Linked DNA regions of Prochlorococcus marinus XMU1412. The protein of the gene in region 1 interacts with the protein of each later gene in a pairwise test. Links are inferred from orthologs where the notes say so. Each region holds a gene or a part of one and is shown in the gene's direction. Other genes may lie near its edges. The genes, in order: ribD and accC.

Region 1 (3,180 bases):
TGTTTGAATGTTTTATTAAATTATCTTATTATTATTCGAGTTATCATAGTGAATTAATTGTCTGAAAGGAGAAAGAGATTACATGATTTATTGTTAACTCTAATTAATAAAGATAGTGAATTTGAGTTTATTGAAGAAGATTCTAGTGATTTAACTTCTTGCTATTCTGAAAAAGACACTTTGAATTTATCTCGAGTTATAGAAAAAAATCGTAAAATAATCAAAAGATATCAAGCTATTGTTAGAACAGCTGTAACTCTTGATGCCCTGATGGATTCTGAAAATGAAGAAAATTACAAAATCAAATAATAATATTTTTTTAAAAGGAATAATACCTTTACTTTTACTACTATCCTTTATTTTTAACCCATTAAAAGTATCTGCAGAAGTTGCAGAAACTGAAATTAATGGTGCATTAATGAATGCTAGCAGTGAGTTTTTAAGAGACTTGGACTTTGAAACTTGGCAATTAGTAGCTTATAAATCCCCTCTTTTTGAAGATAAATTGATCTTGAGAGTAATAGGATATCCAGGAAATCTCAGGATTGATCATCCCACTGACTTGAGGGTTGAATCAGGGAGAAAACAGTGGCTTCTAGATGATAAAACATTACTTAATGTGGAATTAGCAAATGATGGAAGACAAGCAGCAGCAGAATTCGATCTTGATGAATTGATTAAAAATTTAGATAAAAATAGACCATTAAGATTATCATTGTCAGGAGTTTTTTCTGAGTTACCTGTACCTCCCTTCGTTGTTAAAGAGTGGAGATCAATAAACTGAATTTGATTTTTGGAGATGTCTGAAAAAAATGTAAGCCATACAAAATGGATGAAAAGAGCAATTTTTTTGGCTTCATTAGGCAAAAATACAACAAGTCCTAATCCTATGGTGGGAGCGGTGATACTTGATAAGAATGGAAGTCTTATTTCAGAAGGGTTTCATTTAAAGGCAGGGATGCCTCATGCAGAGGCAATGGCTTTTAATAATTTAAAAAAGGATGCTAAAGATGGAACAATGTATGTAAATCTTGAACCTTGCTGTCATCAAGGTAGAACGCCTCCATGTGTAGATAAGGTAATATCCTCAGGTATTAAAAAGATATATATATCAAATAAAGATCCTGATAAAAGAGTATCTGGAAAAGGTATTAAATTACTGGAAGAAGCTGGTATAAAAGTTCATTTAGGATTATGTAAAAAAGAATCTCTAGAATTAAATAAGGCTTTTATTTATAGGAACATAACAAATAAGGCATTTGGGGTTCTTAAATGGGCAATGAGTATTGATGGCAGAATAGGTCTAAAAAATGGAAAAAGTAAATGGATTACCAATGAAGATTCTAGATCTCTAGTTCATAATTTTAGAGCAGAATTTGACGCAATAATTATTGGTGGGAACACCTTAAGAAAAGATAACCCACTTTTGACTTCTAGAGGTTCGAAAACTCCAGAACCTTTGCGAGTCGTTTTTACAAAAACTTTAGATTTACCAACAAAATCAAATCTTTGGGATTGTAATGAGGCTAAAACTTTAATTATTTACGATTCCAGAACAGCCAATGAAAGTTTTCTTAAAAGAATCCCAAAATGTGTGGAGGTTGAGAAGATATCTTCAGATAATCCAGAGTTAATTTCAAAATTGCTAGCTAAAAGAGGATTTAATAAAGTTTTGTGGGAATGCGGCCCAAAATTGGCGACTTCAGCAGTTAAAGCAGGATGCATAAACGAAATAATATCTTTTATCGCTCCAAAAATTTTAGGAGGAGAAAATAGTATGAATCCTTTTGGAGATTTTGAATTTAGAGAAATGAATGAAACTATTAAATTAAGTGGATCAAAAATTAGATTTATAGGTAATGATATCTTCGTAAAAAGCTCATTGAAAAATTTCTGTTATGACTACTAAAGTATTAGGTTTAAGTACCGTTCGGTTCTTACCCAATAAAATTCATACGAATACGAATACTCTTCGTTTAGTTTATAATGATAAAAATGGAATACAATCATGCCAATAAGACAAGACGATAATCAACCTAATAGAAGATTTGGAATTGTAAATATTATTTTAATTGGTGTTGGAGCGTTGCTTCTATTCAGTAGCCTTTTCCCTAATCAAAATATGCAAATACCAAGAGTTCCCTACTCTTTATTTATAGATCAAGTGAATGATGGGGAAGTTAAGAGAGCTTACATTACACAAGAGCAAATTAGATATGAACTAAATGGAGCTGAAGAAGGCGCTCCTTCTGTTTTAGCGACAACACCAATTTTTGATATGGATCTTCCTCAAAGACTAGAAAGTAAAGGGGTAGAATTTGCAGCTGCGCCTCCCAAGAAACCTAATTTCTTTTCAACAATCTTGAGCTGGGTAGTTCCCCCATTAATTTTCATCCTTGTTTTACAATTCTTTGCTAGAAGAAGTATGGGAGGAGGGGGAGCGCAGGGAGCCTTAAGTTTTACCAAAAGTAAAGCAAAAGTTTATGTTCCTGATGATGAATCTAAAGTTACTTTTGATGATGTTGCAGGGGTTGATGAAGCAAAAGATGAGCTTACAGAAATTGTTGATTTTTTAAAAAAACCTGAAAGATATACTGATATTGGAGCAAGGATTCCAAAAGGTGTCCTTCTTGTTGGACCTCCTGGAACAGGAAAAACTCTTCTCTCTAAAGCCGTTGCTGGAGAAGCTGAAGTTCCATTCTTTATTATTTCAGGTTCTGAATTTGTAGAATTATTTGTTGGTGCTGGTGCTGCCAGAGTTAGAGATTTGTTCGAGCAAGCCAAGAAAAAAGCACCTTGCATAATATTTATTGATGAGCTTGACGCAATTGGTAAAAGCCGTTCAGGATCAATGGGAGTTGTGGGTGGAAATGATGAAAGAGAACAAACTTTAAACCAACTCCTCACAGAAATGGACGGTTTCGCGTCCACTGATAAGCCAGTAATAGTACTTGCCGCTACAAACCAGCCTGAAGTTCTAGATGCAGCACTGTTAAGACCTGGAAGATTTGATAGACAAGTTTTAGTGGATAGACCTGATCTGTCAGGTAGAAAAACTATTCTTGAGATTTATACTAAAAAGATTAAGTTATCTGATTCTATAGATCTAGATTCTATTGCTCAAGCCACAAGTGGATTTGCAGGGGCTGACCTAGCAAATATGGTTAACGAGGCTGCTTT
Region 2 (3,182 bases), on another replicon or contig:
TCATAGCAGCAATTTCGTTGCTCCATTTAGGCCATCGTGCAACCCATTCAGCATATGTGATATTTAAATAACCTAATCTTTTAGCTAATAAAATGCTCCAAAATTGATCCCCACCAAGGAAAACAACTACCCCATTTTTGGGCCAATTAGCAAAAGAATGTGGCCTTATTAATAATTTCCAAAAACTTTTGGATTTTGTAATTAATTCGAATTTATTCCATGAATTTGCAACTAAAAATTCTTTACCAGTGGCATTTGGGCAAGGAACAAGGACTAACCTTAGAGTGAAATCGTGTTTATCGTCATCACATAATGATTTATTTATTTCGTTAAGTTCATCTACTACGGGATTTACCCATGTAGTTAATTCACCAGGACCATTAGAAACTATAACTACTGCAACTGATTTTTTTTTCATTGCAGTTAAACCAAAATACATTAAATGCGGACGGCGAGACTTGAACTCGCAAGGCCGAAGCCACACGCTCCTTAGACGTGCGCGTCTACCAATTCCGCCACGTCCGCAAAGGGTTTCCAGTAACCAGGGGACACCTAAACCTTAAAAATATCATACATTATTGGCTGAAATAAGCATGCAGTTTTAAAAGAGTTTTTTTGAATATGATGGATAATTTTTCTATTGCATAAAACAAATATTTATACATATATAACGTTTTAGGTTGTATTGTAAAAAATGTCCTCTAATAACTAAAAAATTTTGTTGAATACTTTGGCAAATAATTTTTTATTTTAAGTCATTTCATTTCTTCAATTTTATTTCATAATGGTTGAAAAAGTTTTAATTGCTAATCGTGGAGAAATAGCTTTACGAATTGTCAGAAGTTGTAGAGAACTAGGTATTGCAACCGTTGCAGTTTTTAGTACTGTAGATAAAAAAGCATTACATGTTCAGCTTGCTGATGAGGCGGTTTGTGTCGGAGATTCATTAAGTAATAAGAGTTATTTAAATATTCCAAATATACTTGCTGCTGCTACATCGAGAGGAGTTGATGCTATTCATCCTGGTTATGGATTTCTTGCGGAAAATGATAAATTTGCTGAGATGTGTAATGATCACGGCATTATTTTTATTGGCCCATCTCCTAAAGCTATTAGATCTATGGGAGATAAATCTACAGCTAAAGAAACTATGGAAGCAGTAGGAGTTCCAACAGTACCTGGTAGTAAAGGCTTGTTATCAAATGTTGATGCGGCTTATAAATTGGCAGATGATATTGGCTATCCGGTAATTATTAAAGCGACTGCTGGAGGAGGTGGAAGAGGTATGAGGCTGGTTGAAAACTCTGATAATCTCGAAAAAATGTTTAAAGCAGCTCAAGGCGAAGCAGAAGCAGCATTTGGTAATGATGGTTTATATATGGAGAAATTTATAAAGAAGCCAAGACATGTAGAAATTCAAATTTTGGCCGACAGGTCGGGTAATGTTGTTCATTTAGGCGAGCGAGATTGTTCAGTTCAAAGAAGACATCAGAAGTTACTAGAGGAGTCTCCTAGTCCTGCAATTAATACTGAGCTAAGAAAAAAAATGGGGAACGCAGCTATTGCTGCTGCAAAAAGTATCGGCTACGAAGGGGCAGGGACAGTTGAATTTTTAGTTGATGATGATGATAATTTTTATTTTATGGAGATGAATACTAGGATTCAAGTTGAACATCCTGTTACGGAAATGGTTACAGGAGTTGATTTAATAGCTGAGCAAATTAAAATCGCAAGCGGAGCAAACTTGGAATTTAATCAGGATGATATCCATTTAAACGGTCATGCCATTGAATGTAGAATCAATGCTGAAGATCCTTCTCACAATTTCCGACCATCACCTGGGAAAATAACTGGGTGGCTTCCTCCTGGTGGCCCCGGTGTAAGGGTGGATAGTCATGTTTATACAGGCTATGAAATCCCCCCTTTCTATGACTCATTAATTGGTAAATTAATAGTCTGGGGAAAAGATCGTAATACTGCAATTAAAAGAATGAATAGGGCTTTAAATGAATGTGCAGTAACTGGTATTCCTACAACAATTAACTTTCATCTAACCTTACTGAATAAATCTAAATTTAAGCAGGGTAAGATACATACTAAATATGTAGAAGAAGAACTATTGCCAAATTACTGAGAAATAATTGAATGATTTCTATGAAATATTTGTATGCAATGCAAGTTTTATAAGCCCTTGCTGACCGACTAAAATTTCTCTTAAAAAGCTTATAACTCCGATCCAAATTACTGGTCCAACATCAACACCTCCAATAGGAGGAATTAGTTTTTTTGTTAAATTAAGAATAGAGCTTGATGGTATTGAAACTAATAACCATAAACCTTTACTTAAATCAATTTTTGGGTACCAAGTAAGTATTAATCTTATTAGAAAAACTATGGTTAGATATGAAAGAGAAATTCCTAAACTAATATCTAAAATTTGAAGAGAGTTTACAAGCAAGGAAATCACAATTGTTTAATTCATCTTAATAAATAACCCATTGAAACGTATTTAATTCGTATTATAAATTGAGAATTTAATATTTAAAAAGTGTTTCAAATCTCAAATTTACTACTAGCTGCAGATTTTTCTGCTGAAGTTGCAAATAATTCCGCAGTGGGAATGATAGGTAGTTTTATTGCCGCTGCCTTACTTATCGTTATTCCAGCCACTGCATTTTTGATTTTTGTCAGCCAGAAAGATTCCCTCGAACGTACTTCTACTGGAAGACGCTAGTTTTTGTAGAAGTTTTAAGTACACTATATATATAGGGGATATAAGTAACCCTTTAAAATATAAATTTTTGGAGAAAGAATGTGGTCAATGCTAGTCTCAATTGGGCCAGTATTGTTGGTATAGTTCTCGCGGTATGTGGGGGAGGCCTTTATTTTTTGAGGTCCTTCAAGCCTGCCTTGGCAAGGGATTATGATGTTTTCTTCGCAGCAATTGGACTTTTGTGCGGAGGAATATTATTTTTTCAAGGCTGGAGGTTAGATCCCATCCTTCAGTTTGGTCAGTTTTTATTAGCAGGAACTACAGTTTTTTTCGCATATGAAAGTGTGCGATTGAGGGGAGTTGCTACTGATCAAGCTAGAAGGTCATCTTATTTTGATGATGATCCTATTTCTGATGTCCCAAGAAATTCTAGAGGCCGATTTAATGACGATTATGATAGGTTTGACGA

Evidence for each region.
Region 2: the proteins of ribD (region 1) and accC interact in binary tests that used the Escherichia coli proteins (3 or more experiments, as listed by UniProt). The link is inferred for Prochlorococcus marinus XMU1412 from one-to-one orthologs.

Annotation. Positions count from the first base shown.
Region 1 is NZ_JAAORJ010000004.1:216,842-220,021, reverse strand. The notes cover bases 9-2,854. They hold ribD (bifunctional diaminohydroxyphosphoribosylaminopyrimidine deaminase/5-amino-6-(5-phosphoribosylamino)uracil reductase RibD), read left to right. Parts: upstream 9-799; coding sequence 800-1,909; downstream 1,910-2,854. Other genes in these bases: ftsH (ATP-dependent zinc metalloprotease FtsH), read left to right, coding at 2,009-2,854; HA152_RS07610 (DUF3122 domain-containing protein), read left to right, coding at 284-784; HA152_RS07615 (hypothetical protein), read left to right, coding at 58-309. Outside these bases: more of ftsH, read left to right, coding at 2,855-3,180. UniProt on the Escherichia coli protein: Converts 2,5-diamino-6-(ribosylamino)-4(3h)-pyrimidinone 5'-phosphate into 5-amino-6-(ribosylamino)-2,4(1h,3h)-pyrimidinedione 5'-phosphate.
Region 2 is NZ_JAAORJ010000001.1:65,039-68,220, forward strand. The notes cover bases 112-2,959. They hold accC (acetyl-CoA carboxylase biotin carboxylase subunit), read left to right. Parts: upstream 112-784; coding sequence 785-2,134; downstream 2,135-2,959. Other genes in these bases: HA152_RS00315 (glycosyl transferase), read right to left, coding at 112-439; HA152_RS00330 (YggT family protein), read right to left, coding at 2,153-2,458; psbX (photosystem II reaction center X protein), read left to right, coding at 2,549-2,734; HA152_RS00340 (Ycf66 family protein), read left to right, coding at 2,815-2,959. In the rest of the region: more of HA152_RS00315, read right to left, coding at 1-111; more of HA152_RS00340, read left to right, coding at 2,960-3,182. UniProt on the Escherichia coli protein: This protein is a component of the acetyl coenzyme A carboxylase complex; first, biotin carboxylase catalyzes the carboxylation of the carrier protein and then the transcarboxylase transfers the carboxyl group to form malonyl-CoA.